One region of the Streptomyces drozdowiczii genome, then DNA from elsewhere that is predicted to be linked to it. Evidence: riboswitches for the same ligand, from Rfam matches in the RefSeq annotation. Region 1 holds a riboswitch; each other region holds the start of a gene.

Region 1 (5,374 bases):
GCGCGGCCGGCACGGACCGCGCGCAGACGGCCGGCACCGGCAGGCACCGGGACACCGAGGCGGCGGGCACGGGCGCGGGACGCCCGCTGGCCGGAGCCGGCGCGGGTACCCGGTCCGGGGCCGACCTGGGCGGCAAGGAGGAGATGATCCGCTCCGAGGAGCAGCTGCACATCGGCACCGAGGAGTACGAGAGCGGCAAGGCCCGCCTCCACAAGTACGTCGTCACCGAGAACGTCACGCGCAGCGTGCCGGTCTCGCACGAGGAGGTACGGGTGGTCCGCGAGCCGCTTCAGCCGGGCGACAGGACGGCGCGCGCGGGCGATCTGACGGAGCAGGACGTGGAGGTCACCCTGCACGCGGAACGCGCCACGACGCGCAAGGAGACCGTCCCGGTCGAGCGCGTCCGGATGGAAACCCAGAGGGTGACCGAGCAGAAGGAGGTCTCCGCCGAGCTGCGCAAGGAGCAGATCGACTACGCGGACGGCACCACCAAGGGCGAAAAGGACATGCCCGGCAAGGACACCGGCGGCGACATGGGCCGAGGACGTCACCGCTGACCCCGCGCCGGCATGCCGGCCGTACCGCACGACAAGCGAGGGGCGGACCCGCCCGACGGGTCCGCCCTCTCGTGTGCCCGGGCCCGTCAGGGCAGGAAGCGCACCGAGGGCCGCCCCTGCGGGCCGTCCGGTGTGACGACGGACCGCACCCGGTAGACCTCCTCGATCAGTTCCTCGGTGATGACCTGCGCGGGTGTCCCGCCCGCGACCGCCCGGCCGCCGCTGAGCACCACGATCCGGTCGCAGAACATGGCGGCCAGATTGAGGTCGTGCAGGGCGACGACGGCGGTCAGCGGGAGCGAGGCGACCAGGGCGAGCAGTTCCAGCTGGTGCTGGATGTCGAGGTGGTTGGTCGGCTCGTCGAGGAGGAGTTCGCGCGGCCGCTGGGCGAGCGCGCGGGCGATCTGGACGCGCTGGCGCTCCCCGCCCGACAGTGTGTGCCAGGACTGGTCGCGCCGGTCGGTCAGCCCGGTACGTTCCAGCGCCTCGTCCACCGCCGCCGCGTCCGCCTCCGTCGGTGCCGACCAGGCGCGCCGGTGCGGGATGCGGCCCAGGCGTACGACGTCCAGGACGCTCAGCTCGTCCTGGGTGGCGGCGTGCTGGTCGACGACGGCGACGCGCCGGGCCACCGCGCGGCGGCCGACCTCGGGCAGCGGAGCGCCGTCCAGGGTGACGACGCCCGTGTGCGGGGCGAGGACCCCGGCGAGGATGCGCAGCAGCGTGGACTTGCCGGAGCCGTTGGGGCCGATCAGGCCCACGGTGGTGCCGGGCTCCGGCGCGAGTGTCACGCCGTCCAGGAGGAGGCGGCCGCCGGCCTCCCGGGCGACCCGCTCGGCCCGCAGGCCCTCGTCCGTCGTCCCGGCCCCGGTCACGCGGGCCGCCTGGTGCGGTAGAGGACGGCGACGAAGGCGGGCACGCCGATCAGAGCGGTGACGACGCCCACCGGGACCTCCTGGGGGTCGAGGACGGTCCGGGCGAGCGTGTCGACCCAGACGAGGAAGACGGCCCCGGCGAGCGCGGTGACCGGCAGCAGTCTGCGGTGGCCCGAGCCGGTGAGGGCGCGGGCGGCGTGCGGCAGGACCAGCCCGACGAAGCCGATGGCCCCGGCCGAGCTGACGAGCGCGGCGGTGAGCAGCGCGGTCGTGCAGAGCAGGACGGTCCGCACGCGGGCGACGTTCACCCCGAGGGCGGCGGCCGCGTCCTGCCCGAAGGCGAAGGCGTCGAGCGTACGGGCGTGGCCCAGGCAGACGACCAGGCTGACGGCGAGGACGGCGGAGCAGACCCAGACGTCGGTCCAGCCGACCCCGCCGAGCGAGCCGAGCAGCCAGAACAGCACGCCCCGGGTCTGCTCGGCGTCGGCGGCGGTCATGACGACGAACGAGGTCAGCGCCGAGAACAGCTGCATGGCGGCGACGCCGGAGAGGACGACCCGGTCGGTGGAGCCGCCCAGGGTGTGGCTGAGCAGCATCACCAGGGCGAAGGAGCAGAGCGCCCCGATGAACGCCCCCGCCGGCAGCGTCACCGCTCCCCCGCCGACGCCGAGCACGACGACCAGGACCGCGCCGGTGGACGCGCCGGAGGAGACGCCGAGGACGAACGGGTCGGCCAGCGGGTTGCGCAGCAGGGACTGCATGACGGTCCCGCAGACCGCGAGGCCCGCCCCGCAGACGGCGGCGAGCAGCGTACGCGGCATGCGCAGGTTCCAGATGATGCCGTCGCGGATCGGGCTGAGCCGGGCCTCGCCCACACCGAGGTGCGCGGCGACGGCGGACCAGACGTCCACGACGGAGATCCGGGCCGGTCCGATGGTGACGGCGACCGCGACGGACAGGGTGAGCAGCACGACGCCGCCGGTCCACAGGAGGCCGCCGCGCAGTGCGCGGGCGCGGGGGCGTGCGGTGTGCGGGGCCTTACCGGGCGGGGCCTTTTCGGGCAGAGCCTTTTCGGGCAGGTCGGTGGCCGTCACCCCGCGAGCCCGAAGTCGCGCAGCCCGGCGGCCACCAGCTCCACGCCCTCGACCGTGCGGATGGTCGGGTTCATGGCCTGGCCGCTGAGCAGGACGTAACGCTTGTGGCGCACGGCGTCCATCTTCTTCGTGACGGGGTTGGACTCCAGGAAGGCGATCTTCCCGGCGGCGCTCTCGGCGGTCTGCGACTTGCGGGTGAGGTCCCCGATGACGAGGACGTCCGGGTCGCGGTCGGCGACGGTCTCCCAGTTGATCTGGGGCCACTCGTCGTGCGTGTCGTCGAAGACGTTCTTGAGGCCCAGCTCCCGGGTCATGATGCCCGGCGCCCCGCAGCAGCCCGCCAGATAGGGGGACTCGGAGTTGGCGAACCAGTACATGACGGAGGTGCCGGATCCGTCGATGCCGTCGGCGGCCTTCCGGATACGCTCCCGGAGCCGCGCGACCAGCTTCTCGCCGCGCTCCGGCACACCGAACACCCGGGCCAGGTCGCGCACTTCGGCGTAGACGCTGTCCATGGTGAGGGCGCCGGTGCGGACGCCGTCGCCGTCCTTGGTGTTGTCCTTGGCGGTGCAGTCGGCGGGCGCGACATAGGTGGGGACGCCCAGCTTCTCGAACTGTTCGCGCGGGGCGACGCCGCCCTTGGCGAGGGTCGACTCGAAGTCGGCGGCGACGAAGTCGGGCTCCTGGTCGAGGACCTTCTCGGAGGAGGGCCGGTTGTCGGCGATGCGCTTCACGCCGGCGTTGGCCTTCTCCAGGCCCTTCATCACCGGGTCGGTCCAGGTGGCGGTGGCCGCGATCCGGTCCTGGAGGCCGAGCGAGAGCAGGATCTCCGTGGTGCCCTGGTCGACGGAGACCGCGCGCCGGGGCGGGGCGTCCACGGTGACGGTGCGCCCGCAGTTCTTGAGCGTGACCGGATAGCCGTCGGCCTTGCCCGGTGCGTCGGCCTGTTCGGAGGGAGACCCCCCGCAGGCCGTCAGCAGCAGGAGCGCGGCGGTGAGCAGGGCGGCGGAACGGGCGGGGCCGGATATCGGCGGCACGGGGTACCTCGGCGTCTCTGGGCCCATGCGCGGGGCCCGCTGTACGGTCCGCCGCCCGGTCCCGGACGGCGGTCGCCAGCAGGTCTTCGGACTCGGGTTCGTCCGGGCGGGACGCCTTCCCGGGAGACGCCGGGTCTCCCAGTGGCCGTGGCCCCGCCCGTCCCCCTCACCGCTGCGCGTCAGTTCCGGATTCGCACCGGATTCCCTGACTCCCACGAGGAGTTCGACTGGCTCCGGGGACGCTACCACGGGCGTCCGCGCAGTTCAGGGCCGCCCCGGGGGATCATGGACGTTGCAGGGCCACCACCGCGTTGTGCCCGCCGAAGCCGAAGGAGTGGCTGACGGCCCGGCGGACCGGCCGCACCAACGGCACCTTGGTGACGCAGTCGATGTCGAACCCGGGCGCGGGCGCGTCCAGGTTGGCGACCGGCGGGACGACCCCGCGCTGGAGGGTGAGGACCGTCAGCCCCGCCTCGATCGCCCCGGCCGCGCCCATGCAGTGCCCGAGCACGCCCTTGGGGGCGGTGACGGGTGGCCGGTGCGGGTACACCCGGCTGATCAGCGCGGCCTCGGCGGCGTCGTTGCGTACGGTCGCGGTGCCGTGCGCGTTGACGTGCTCCACCTCGTCGGCCCGCCAGCCCGCGTCGCGCAGGGCGGCCTCGACGGCGGCCCGGGCGATCCGGCCGTCGGGGTGCGGGCTGGTGGGGTGGTGGGCGTCCGTGGTGGCCCCGGTGCCGGCGAGCAGGGCCCGGGGCTCGGCGCCCCTGGCCTCCGCGTCCGCCACGCGTTCCAGCACCATGACCGCGGCGCCCTCGCCCATGACGAGTCCGGCCCGGTCGGCGGCGAAGGGCCGGCTGAGCCGGGACAGGTCGCCGTCCGCGCGGGCGGCGGCCCCCGACCGGGCGAAGCCGGTCATGGCGATCGGGAAGACGGTCGACTCGGTCGCCCCCGCGATGGCCACGTCGCACTGCCCGGTCGCCAGGAGGTCACGGGCGACGGACAGCGCGGTGACACCGGACGAACAGGCCGTGCACGGGGCCATGCTGGGGCCGGTGGCCCGCATCTCGATCGCGATCTCGGCGGCGGGCATGTTGGGGATGGTCAGCAGGACCCCGGCCGGCGAGGTCGCCTCCGGGCCCTTCCGCTCCAGGACCAGCGCCTGGTCGGTGAGGTGCGCCGAGCCCCCGCTGCTGGTGCCGACGACGACCGCGACCCGGCTGCCGTCCCAGCCGGCCGGGTCGAGCCCGGCGTCGGCGACGGCCTCCCGGGCGGCCAGGACCGCGAACTTGACGTACCGGCCCATCCGGAAGGCGGTACGGCGGCCGATCTCGGCGTCCAGGTCGATGCCGTCGACCACGCAGGCGAAGTCGATCGCGCACCCGGCGAGCGCGGGGACGGTGCGGGCCGGGCTCACCGCGGCGCACACCCCGTCCCAGGTGGACTCGGTGTCGTTGCCGACCGGGGTGATCATGCCGAGCCCGGTGACGGCGACGGCCGGTGTCCTCATCGGGCGCCGGCCGACGCGTGCAGGTGCGCCGTGAGCTCGGCAAGGGTGGTCCCCCGGGTCAGGGTGCCGGTGTCCAGCTCGACCCCGGTGGTCTCCCGGAGGACGACGGCGAACTCGGCGGCCGCGAGGGAGTCCATGTCCAGGCTGTCCATCGTGGAGTCCGGGAGGATCTCGGCCACGGGCACCTTGAAGGTACGGCTGAGTACGTCGGTGATGCGGGGGTGGATCGTGCTCATGGTCTTCCTTTCCTCACGCCCATCCGGGGGGTGTCCGGCGCCGGCGCACACGGCCCCGACGCCGGAACAAC
Region 2 (5,374 bases), 4.1 Mb from region 1:
AGCCGCTGGTCGGCGACGCACTCCAGGTACTCGCGCATGGACTCGGTGTTCATGCCGGGCAGCCCGTCGCCGCACAGGTCGCGGCCGAACTGCAGCTCCGCCTCGACGGCCTCCTTCAGCATGTCGGTGACCTGCTGCTGGAGGGCGTCGTCGAAGAGGTCCGGCTCCTCCTTGCGGACCGTGTCCACGACCTCGAACGCGAAGTTCATGTGCATGGTCTCGTCGCGGAAGACCCAGTTGGTCCCCGTGGCGAGGCCGTGCAGCAGCCCGCGCGAGCGGAACCAGTACACGTACGCGAAGGCGCCGTAGAAGAACAGCCCCTCGATGCACGCCGCGAAGCAGATCAGGTTCAGCAGGAAGCGACGGCGGTCCGCCTTCGACTCCAGCCGGTCGATCTTCTCCACCGAGTCCATCCAGCGGAAGCAGAACTGAGCCTTCTCGCGGATGGACGGGATGTTCTCCACCGCCGCGAACGCCGCCGCGCGGTCGTCCGGGTCGGGCAGATAGGTGTCGAGCAGCGTCAGATAGAACTGGACGTGCACGGCCTCCTCGAACAGCTGCCGCGACAGGTACAGCCGCGCCTCGGGGGAGTTGATGTGCTTGTACAGCGTCAGCACCAGGTTGTTCGCGACGATCGAGTCACCGGTCGCGAAGAACGCCACCAGGCGTCCGATCAGGTGCTGCTCGGCGGGCGTCATCCTGGCGAGGTCCGCCACGTCCGAGTGGAGGTCGACCTCCTCGACGTGCCAGGTGTTCTTGATCGCGTCCCGGTAGCGCTCGTAGAAGTCCGGGTAGCGCATGGGCCGCAGGGTCAGCTCGAAGCCCGGGTCGAGCAGGTTCTTCTCGGTGTCGGCGGTGGTCATTACTGGCAGGCCTCGCAGGACTCGGGGTTTTCCAGGGAGCAGGCGATGGCGTCCGCGTCGGGCGCCTGCGCCTGCTGTACGGGGATGGGGGCGGCGGCCGAAGCGGCCCCGGACGCGGCACGGGCGATCCGGGTCGCCGGACGCGACCGCAGGTAGTACGTCGTCTTCAGGCCCTGCTTCCAGGCGTACGCGTACATCGAGGAGAGCTTCCCGATCGTCGGCGTCTCCAGGAACAGGTTGAGCGACTGGCTCTGGTCGAGGAACGGCGTACGGGCCGCCGCCATGTCGATCAGACCGCGCTGCGGGATCTCCCACGCGGTGCGGTACAGCGCCCGCACGTCCGCCGGGATCCAGGCGAAGCCCTGCACCGAGCCGTTCGACTCGCGCAGCGCCTCACGCGTCCGCGCGTCCCACACGCCGAGCCGCTTCAGCTCGTCCACCAGATAGCCGTTGACCTGGAGGAACTCACCGCTCAGGGTCTCCCGCTTGAAGAGGTTCGAGACCTGGGGCTCGATGCACTCGTAGACCCCCGCGATCGAGGCGATCGTCGCGGTCGGGGCGATGGCCAGGAGCAGCGAGTTGCGCATCCCGGTCGTCGCGATCCGGGCCCGCAGCGCCTCCCAGCGCTCCGGCCAGTGCAGCTCCGTGTCGTAGTGGTCGGGGTGCAGCACCCCGCGCGCGGCCCGGGTCTCCGACCAGGCGGGCAGCGGACCCGACCGCTCCGCGAGGGCGCAGGACGCCTCGTACGCGGCCAGCATGATGCGCTCGGCGATCTTCGTGGAGAGCGCCCGGGCCTCGGGGGAGTCGAAGGGCAGCCGCAGCTGGAAGAAGACGTCCTGGAGGCCCATCGCGCCCAGGCCCACCGGCCGCCAGCGGGCGTTGGACCGGCCGGCCTGCTCGGTCGGGTAGAAGTTGATGTCCACGACCCGGTCGAGGAAGGTCACCGCGGTCCGCACGGTGGCGTCCAGGCGCTCCCAGTCGATCGAGCCGCCGTCCACGAACGCGCCGAGGTTGACCGAGCCGAGGTTGCAGACGGCCGTCTCGCCGTCGTCGGTGACCTCCAGGATCTCGGTGCACAGGTTCGAGGAGTGCACGACCCTGCCCGGCTCGGCGGTCTGGTTCGCGGTGCGGTTGGAGGCGTCCTTGAACGTCATCCAACCCTGCCCGGTCTGCGCCAGGGTCCGCATCATCCGGCCGTACAGCTCGCGGGCCGGCATGGTCTTGCGGGCCAGGCCCTTCGCCTCGGCCGCCCGGTAGGCGGCGTCGAACTCGTCGCCCCACAGGTCGGTCAGCTCGGGCACGTCCGCCGGGGAGAACAGCGACCAGGTCCCGTCCGCGTCGACGCGGCGCATGAACTCGTCCGGGATCCAGTGCGCCAGGTTCAGGTTGTGCGTGCGGCGCTGGTCCTCGCCCGTGTTGTCGCGCAGCTCCAGGAACTCCTCGATGTCCGCGTGCCAGGTCTCCAGGTAGACCGCGGCGGCACCCTTGCGCCGGCCGCCCTGGTTCACGGCGGCGACGGAGGCGTCCAGCGTCTTGAGGAACGGCACGATGCCGTTGGAGTGGCCGTTGGTGCCCCGGATCAGGGAGCCCCGGGCGCGGATGCGGGAGTACGAGAGGCCGATGCCGCCCGCGTGCTTCGACAGGCGGGCCACCTGGTGGTAGCGGTCGTAGATCGAGTCCAGCTCGTCCAGCGGCGAGTCCAGCAGGTAGCAGGAGGACATCTGCGGGTGGCGGGTGCCGGAGTTGAAGAGCGTCGGCGAGGACGGCAGGTAGTCCAGCCGGCTCATCAGCCCGTACAGCGCGGCGACTTCGTCCAGCGCCCGCTCGGAGGTGTCCTCGGCGAGCCCGGCGGCGACCCGGAGCATGAAGTGCTGGGGGTCTCGATGACCTGGCGGGTGAGCGGGTGGCGCAGCAGATAGCGGCTGTGCAGGGTGCGCAGCCCGAAGTACCCGAAGCGGTCGTCGGCGCCGTCCGCGAGGGACCGCTCGACCAGCGCGTCCAGGGCGTCCGCGTGCAGCGTCGTGAACTCGGCGGTCCGGTCCGCGATCAGGCCCTCGCGGTGGCCCACGGCGACCGAGGCGGAGAACGAGGTGGCGCCCTGCCCGGCGGCCTCGTCCGCGATGGTCCGGGTGAGCAGCCGGGCGGCGAGCCGGGAGTAGGCCGGGTCCTCGGAGATGAGGCCGGCCGCGGCCTCGGTGGCCAGCGAGCGCAGCTCCGCCTCGTCCGACCGGGCGTTGCGGCCGCGCAGGGCGGCGGCGGCGACGCGACCGGGGTCGGTGTCGGGCAGGTCGGCCGTGAGGTCGGTCAGGGTCCGCAGCAGTGCGGTGCCCGGTCCGTCGCTCGCGGTCCCCGTTGCTTCGGCCGCTGAAACCGGATCGGCTGGCGCGATGGTCACGGTGGTGCTCTCCCTCGCTCGGCTCTGGGCCGGAGGGGAGCACGGGGGCAGCCGGGCAGGAGCGGACCCGGTCGGGGCGCACTCCGTGCGGCGTCCACCGGCCCATCCCACGAGGCCCGGACGTCTGGGCATCCGGTTCGGTCGAGCCGGATGCGCTGTCGGCAGGTCCTCGGACTCCACGGGTGCGCGAAAGCACACCGAATACACCGTTGCGGGACAGTTCCGGATTCACACCGGATTCCCCTGCGACGACAGCGAGCACGAGCATACATGTGGGGGCCGCCCTGTCGGGCAGCCCCCACATGTTGTGTCGCGTGGCGTAAAAGTGTGCGGTCAGTGACCGCCCGGCGCGCCCGCCGTGGCCGGCGGCAGCTTCTCCTGGACGCCCGGGTCGCCCGCGTCCGCGGTGTAGTCGCCGGGGGAGGTCTCGTCGGTCCCGGCGGGGGCCTTGAGCGCGTTCAGGACGAAGGTGAGGACGACGACGACCACGACGTTCAGCACGAACGCGGTGAGGCCGATGTAGCCGATCTCGCCGAGGCCCGGGATCTCCTTGGAGGACCCGCCGAAGTGCTTCTGCGTCGGGCTCGCGACCCCGTACGCGGCAGCCGTACCGTAGACCATGCCGACCGCCCAGCCGGCGAGCAGCGCCCAGCGGTGGAACCACCGGGTGAACAGGCCGCCGACCAGGGCCGGCATCGTCTGGAGGATCCAGATCCCGCCCAGCAGCTGGAAGTTGATCGCGACGGTCTTGTCCATGGTGAGGACGAAGGCCAGCGCGCCGACCTTGACCAGCAGCGAGACCAGCTTGGAGACCCTGGTCTCCTGCTCGGGCGTCGCGTCCGGCTTCAGGAAGTCCTTGTAGATGTTGCGCGTGAAGAGGTTCGCCGCCGCGATGGACATGATCGCGGCCGGCACCAGGGCGCCGATGCCGATCGCGGCGAAGGCCACGCCCGCGAACCAGTCGGGGAACATGTTCTCGAACAGCTGCGGGATGGCCAGCTGGCCGTTGTCCACCTTGACGCCCGCGGCGATCGCCATGAAGCCGAGCAGCGCGAGCAGGCCCAGCATCAGCGAGTAGAGCGGCAGGATCGTGGTGTTGCGGCGGATCACCTCACGGCTGCGGCTGGAGAGCGTCGCCGTGATCGAGTGCGGGTACATGAAGAGCGCCAGCGCGGAGCCGAGCGCCAGGGTCGCGTAACCCCACTGGCCGGCCGCGGCCGGTGCGAGGCTGCCCGCGCCCGCCTTGGTGAACTTGTCCTGGGCGGAGGCGAAGATGTCGTCGAAGCCGCCCAGCTTGATCGGAATGTAGATGATCGCGACGGCGATGACCAGGTAGATCAGCCCGTCCTTGACGAACGCGATCAGGGCCGGCGCCCGCAGCCCGGAGGAGTAGGTGTACGCGGCGAGCACCGCGAACGCGATCAGCAGCGGCAGGTCCTTGACGAACCAGTTGGTGTTCTCGCCGCCGCCGACGCCCATCACGTCCAGCACCGCCTGGATGCCGACGAGCTGGAGCGCGATGTACGGCATGGTGGCGAGGATGCCGGTGACCGCGACGGCCAGCGAAAGACCCTTCGAGCCGAACCGGCCGCGGACGAAGTCCGAGGTGGTGACGTACCCGTGCTTGTGCGAGACCGACCACAGGCGCGGCAGGAAGGTGAAGATCAGCGGGTACACCAGGATGGTGTACGGCACCGCGAAGAAGCCGGAGGCGCCGGCCGCGTAGATCGCCGCGGGCACGGCGACGAAGGTGTACGCGGTGTAGAGGTCGCCGCCGAGCAGGAACCAGGTGACCCAGGTGCCGAACGACCGTCCGCCCAGGCCCCATTCGTCGAGCGTGGCCTCGTTCTCGGCCTTGCGCCAGCGGGCCGCCAGGAAGCCCATGACCGTGACGGCCAGGAAGAAGAAGATGAAGACGCCGAGCGCGACGCCGTTCACGCCGTCCTTCATGCCGACGCACCCCCCTTGCGGGCGCGCTGGTCACGCTGCCACAGCTTGTACGCGACCATGGTGAGCGCGGTGGAGATCAGCACCCAGAGCATCTGGTACCAGTAGAAGAACGGGATGCCGATGAAGGTCGGGTCGATCTTCGCGTACGAACTCACCCAGAGCATCG
Region 3 (5,374 bases), 5.9 Mb from region 1:
CGGGCTCCGCTCACCGAGCTGACGCGCGAACTCCTGGAGACGGGACGGCTGCCCGGGACCGGCCGCATCACCGGCCCCGGGCTCACCTTCCGCCGCCGCAGCTGCTGCCTGTACTACCGGGCACCCAACGGCTCGAAGTGCGGGGACTGCTGCCTGGCCCGGTGACCGGGTCCGGTGCCGGTCACCCCGCCGCGCCGGGCAACGGCCCGTCCGCCGGCAGGAACGTCACCTGGGGACGGCCCGTGCGGGGGTGCACCGCCACCTCGGCGGCCACCTCGTAGACCTCCGCCAGCAGGCGCGGAGTGAGCACCTGGTGCGGTGGTCCGGACGCGACGACACCGCCGTCGCGCAGCACGTACAGGCGATCGCAGTAGTGCGCTGCCAGGTTGAGGTCGTGCAGGGCGACGAGAACCGTCGCGGGCAGTCGGCGCAGCACGGCCAGGACCTCCAACTGGTGCCGGATGTCCAGGTGGTTGGTCGGTTCGTCCAGGACGAGCAGCGACGGCTCCTGGGCCAGGGCGCGGGCGATCAGCACCCGCTGGCGCTCGCCGCCGGAGAGACGGTCGAAGGGGCGGTCGGCCAAGGGGACGGCGTCGACCGAGGCGAGTGCCGTCTCGATCGTCGCGGCGTCCTCGGTCGTGTCACCGGACAGGAGCCGCTTGTGCGGGGTCCGCCCCATCGCGACGACTTCCCGCACACTCAGCTCCAGGCCGGACGGGGCGTCCTGCACCACCGCCGCCAGCGTGCGCGCGAGCCGGCGCGGGGACAGGGACCAGGCGTCGGCACCGTCGACGCGGACGGTTCCGGCTTCCGGGCGCAGGACCCGGTAGACGGAGCGCAACAGACTGGATTTGCCACTGCCGTTCGGGCCGACGAGGCCGACCGTCTCGCCCGGACGGGCCGTGAGCGTGACGTCGTGGACCAGCCGCCGGGCACCGGCCGTGAGCGTGACGCCCTCGACGTGCAGTTCGGCCGCCGTCATGCCGTGCCTCCTGCCTTCTTGCGCGCGTCGTGCCGCATCAGCCACAGGAAGAACGGCCCGCCGCACAGGGCGGTGAGCACGCCGACCGGGATCTCCTCCGGCGCCGTCACGGTCCGCGCCACGATGTCCGAGAGGACCAGGAAGGACGCACCGCCCAGCGCGGCGGTCGGCAGCACGCGCCGGTGGTCGCCGCCGACGAGCAGCCGCACGATGTGCGGGAGCATCAGGCCCACGAAGCCGATCGGTCCGGCCGCGGCGACCAGCACACCGGTGACCAGCGACACGAGCACGAACATCCGGGCCCGGAACCGCGCGACGTCCAGGCCCATGGTGGCGGCGGCCTCCTCCCCGGCCAGCAGCAGGTTCAGATTCGGGGCCTGCACCATGAGGACCGCGATGCCGAGGAGCAGCGCCAGACCCGGCAGCCAGAGCGACCCCCAGGACACACCGCCGAGACCGCCCATGGTCCAGGCGAGGACCGTGCGCGCCTCGTTGCCGTTGTCCGTCGTCAGGAGGAGCAGGTTCAGCAGCGCGTTGAGCACCGACGCCACGGCGACCCCTGCCAGGACGAGTCGCATCGAGGTGATGCGGCCACCGGTGCGGGCGGCCGCGTAGACGAGGACGAGCGCGCCCAGTGCCCCCGCGAACGCGGCCGCCGACAGGGACACCGTCCCGAAGAGGCTCGACCCGAACACGATCACCGAGACCGCGCCGAGCGAGGCGCCGGAGGACGCGCCGAGGAGGTACGGCTCGGCGAGGGGGTTGCGCACCAGCGCCTGGAGCGCCGTACCGACGACGGCGAGGCCCGCGCCGGTGACCGCGCCGAGCAGGACGCGGGGGCCCCGCACGTCGAGCACGATCGTCTCCCGCGCCCGGGTCCAGGTGGGCTCCGTCCAGTCGGCGCCGAGCGCGTGCGTCACGATGTGCCACACCTGGGCGGGCGGCACCCGCACCGAGCCGAGGGCGAGCCCCGCGGTCATGCAGGCGGCCAGCAGCACGGTGAGCCCGACCAGGACGACGGCGAACGCGGCCCGGCGGCGCGGCTCGACCGCGGTGGTGTGCCCGGCGTCCGTGGCGAGCGCCGTCACTCGAAGCTGTCCGGGTGCAGCCCGCGCGCCAGGTCGCCCACGGCGTCCGCCGAGCGGACGCCGACGAGGGTGTCGGTCAGCGGCAGGACCACGAAGCGCTTGTTCCTGATCGCGGGCACGTCGGCGAGGGCGGGCTGGGAGAGCAGGAACTTCTTCTTCTGCGCGACGGTGGTGCCCGCGTAGTCGTAGATGGCGATGACTTCCGGCTTGCGGTCGACGACCTGTTCCCATGAGGCGTCGCCGAACACGTCGTCCAGGTCGGAGAAGACGTTCCTGCCGCCCGCCAGCTCGATCAGTTCGTTGCCCAGGCCCTTGCCCCCGGCCGTGAAGGCGGACTTGTCGCCGCTGTCGTAGACGAACACGGAGACATCACGCGCGCCCTTCACGGCCGCGCTCGCCTTGTCCACGCGGGTGCGCAGCTCGGAGACGAGAGCCGACGCGCGGTCGGGGACGCCGAAGATCTTGCCGATCGTGCGTATCTCGGCGTACGTGTCCTCCATCGTCACCCCCTCCTTCCCGGCGCAGTTCTCCCGGTTGAGGTAGGTGTCGATGCCCGCGTCCCGGAACGCCTTGCGCGAGCGCCCCTCCTTCTCCGCGAACGCGCTGGCGTACCCGCCGTAGACGAAGTCGGGATCGGTGTCGAGGACCTTCTCGAACGACGGCGCCTCCTTCGACAACTGCGGGATCGACGCGAAGTCCTTGCGCAGAGCGGGCAGCACCGCCGAGTCGGGGTACGACGTACCGGCCATACGGTCCTTCAGCCCCAGCGAGAGCATCAGTTCGGCCGGGTGCTGGTGGATGGTCACCGCGCGGGACGGCGGTTCGGTGTACGTCGTCCTGACCCCGCAGTTGTCGATGGTGACGGGGAAGCCCTTCGCCGCCGAGGCACTCGCCTTCGGGGAGTCGTCGGTGGTGCCGGACGAGCCGCAGCCGGCCGTCAGCAGGATCGCCGACAGCGCTGTGACGGCCGCGGCGAGGCGCGCCGGACCGCGCCGACGTGAAATCGCGGACACCACGGGCGACGGGGAGAACGAGAAAAGGGGACGGCTGTGACCGTCGTGCATGGGAAGCCTCCTGCGGAGTCCGCGCTCCTCGGATCGGGCCCGCGGCAGGTCAGTGACCTGACTTCCGCGGACACCCGTGGGGACGTGCGCGGTCACAGTGGCGGGACCGTGCCGGATTCGCACCGGCTTCCTGGCTCCTGCCGCGGCTTTGACCTGGTGATCGTACGTAATGACCGGGCGCACCCGGACACCGGGTCGGACGCGAGCCGGGCGTCCCGGCGCCGGCCGAGGAGAGGCCCCTGGAAGACTGTCCGCATGAGCACGGAACAGCGCGCGATCCTCGTCATCGGCATCGGGGCCGGCAACCCCGACCATCTGACCCTTCAGGCCGTGAAGGCGATCCGCCGCGCCGACGTCTTCTTCATCGTCGGCAAGGGCCCCGACAAGGCGTCGCTGACCGACCTGCGCCACCGGATGATCGAGGAGCACGCGCGGGGCCCGTACCGCGTGGTGGAGGTCGAGGACCCCAGCCGCGACCGGCGCCCGATGGACCGTTCCGATTACACGGCGGCCGTCCAGGACTGGCGTGAGCGGCGCGGCGAGATCTTCGAGCGGGCGATGCGCGACGAGATGACGGCCGGCGAGACGGGGGCCTTCCTCGTCTGGGGCGACCCGTCCCTGTACGACAGCACGCTCGGCATCCTCGGGGACATCGAGGACCGCGGCGCGCTCTCCGTGAGCGTCGAGGTCATCCCCGGAATCACGAGCGTCGCCGCCCTGACCGCCCGTCACCGCATCCCGCTCAACCAGGTGGGACGCCCGGTGCACATCACCCCGGCCCGCCGTCTCGCCGACGTCGGCCAGAACGACGACGGCGACATCGTCGTCATGCTCGACGCCCACGAGTCGTTCACCCAGGTCGCGGGCGACAGCGTATGGATCTACTGGGGCGCCTACCTCGGCACCCCGGACGAACTCCTCGTTGCCGGGCCGATCCGTGAAGTCTCCGACCGCATCCGACGGGTCCGCGCCGAGGCACGCGAGCGGCACGGCTGGATCATGGACACGTATCTGCTGCGCATCGCGGAAGGACCGTCGCGGGGGGCTGCGGACCTCCATCGCATGTGACGTAGGTCTCACCCTGGTGGTGGGAACTCGCGCGCCATTCGCTCCGACTCCTCTACGTGCACGTCACCGTCCCCACCGGTCCACGCACGAGGAGCAGCCGATGACCGAGACCACGCCTGCCGCGCCACCACCGCTCCGACCACACACGACCGAGGAGGCCGCCGCCACCGAGGACTTCGCCACGCCGACGACGAGGAGCGGTGGAGGCATGTGGAGCGGGCTGCGGCCCCTCCTTCTGCGCCTGCACTTCTACGCGGGCGTCCTCATCGGTCCGTTCCTGCTCGTCGCCGCCGTGACCGGACTGCTCTACACGGCGACGCCGCAGATCGAGTCCGTCGTCTACCACCACGAACTGAAGGTCACCCCGCACGGCGAACCGAAGCCGCTGGCCGCCCAGGTGGACTCGGCCCGCGAGGCGACACCCGGCGGGCGGCTCGTCTCCGTCACCAAGGGAGCGGGCGACGAGGACACCACGCGCGTCACCTTCGACGTGAAGGGGCTGCCCGAGGGATACACGCAGACCGCTTTCGTCGATCCCTACACGGCGGAGGTGCGCGGCTCGCTGCGTACGTTCGGCGAGTGGCTGCCCGTACGGGCGTGGTTCGACAGCCTGCACCGCACGCTGCATCTCGGGGAGTTCGGCCGCAACTACAGCGAGATCGCAGCGAGTTGGTTGTGGGTCGAGGTGCTGGGCGGGCTCGCCCTGTGGCTCGGGGCGCCGCGCGGGCGGGAGAGGATGCGTCGGCTGTTCGTACCGCGCCGGGGCGTGCAGGGGCGCAAGCGCACGCTGTCCTGGCACGGGGCCGTGGGCTTGTGGGTGTCGGCCGGTTTCCTCGCCCTCTCGGCAACCGGACTGACGTGGTCCGCGCACGCGGGCGTGAACATCGGCACGATCCAGGACGCGCTGGGCGGGGCGACGCCGTCCGTCTCCTCGACCCTGGGCGGGGCGGCGTCGAAGCAGCCCGCGCCCGGCACTTCCGCCGTCCAGACCGACCTGGACGAGGCCGTCCGCATCGCCCGTGCCGAAGGTCTGCGCGGCAAGCTCGTCATCACTCCACCCGCCGACAGCAGGAGCGGGTACGTCGTCAAGGAGAACACGCGGCACTGGCCGGAGCAGCAGGACTCGGTGGCCATCGACCCCGCCACCGGCAAGGTCACGGACAAGGTGGTCT

What was found. A riboswitch is a leader RNA that binds a small molecule or an ion and turns the genes downstream of it on or off. The one in region 1 is predicted to bind cobalamin.
Region 2: linked by a shared signal. The riboswitch ahead of NEH16_RS10290 (ribonucleoside-diphosphate reductase subunit alpha) and the one ahead of NEH16_RS29120 (ABC transporter substrate-binding protein) in region 1 are both predicted to bind cobalamin.
Region 3: linked by a shared signal. The riboswitch ahead of NEH16_RS02235 (ABC transporter substrate-binding protein) and the one ahead of NEH16_RS29120 (ABC transporter substrate-binding protein) in region 1 are both predicted to bind cobalamin.

What each region holds. Positions count from the first base shown of each region.
Region 1 covers NZ_CP098740.1:6,430,580-6,435,953, reverse strand. The annotation lists gene NEH16_RS29135 (PRC and DUF2382 domain-containing protein) at 1-557, shown strand, start outside; gene NEH16_RS29130 (ABC transporter ATP-binding protein) at 644-1,429, opposite strand; gene NEH16_RS29125 (FecCD family ABC transporter permease) at 1,426-2,493, opposite strand; gene NEH16_RS29120 (ABC transporter substrate-binding protein) at 2,520-3,587, opposite strand; cobalamin riboswitch at 3,635-3,792, opposite strand; gene NEH16_RS29115 (beta-ketoacyl-[acyl-carrier-protein] synthase family protein) at 3,844-5,067, opposite strand; gene NEH16_RS29110 (acyl carrier protein) at 5,064-5,303, opposite strand.
Region 2 covers NZ_CP098740.1:2,328,533-2,333,906, reverse strand. The annotation lists gene NEH16_RS10295 (ribonucleotide-diphosphate reductase subunit beta) at 1-863, opposite strand, end outside; partial or broken gene NEH16_RS10290 (ribonucleoside-diphosphate reductase subunit alpha) at 863-3,258, opposite strand; adenosylcobalamin-variant (AdoCbl-variant) riboswitch at 3,414-3,513, opposite strand; gene mctP (monocarboxylate uptake permease MctP) at 3,592-5,208, opposite strand; gene NEH16_RS10280 (DUF3311 domain-containing protein) at 5,205-5,374, opposite strand, start outside.
Region 3 covers NZ_CP098740.1:495,992-501,365, reverse strand. The annotation lists gene NEH16_RS02250 ((2Fe-2S)-binding protein) at 1-165, shown strand, start outside; gene NEH16_RS02245 (ABC transporter ATP-binding protein) at 182-982, opposite strand; gene NEH16_RS02240 (FecCD family ABC transporter permease) at 979-2,070, opposite strand; gene NEH16_RS02235 (ABC transporter substrate-binding protein) at 2,067-3,134, opposite strand; cobalamin riboswitch at 3,165-3,306, opposite strand; gene cobF (precorrin-6A synthase (deacetylating)) at 3,390-4,202, shown strand; gene NEH16_RS02225 (PepSY-associated TM helix domain-containing protein) at 4,303-5,374, shown strand, end outside.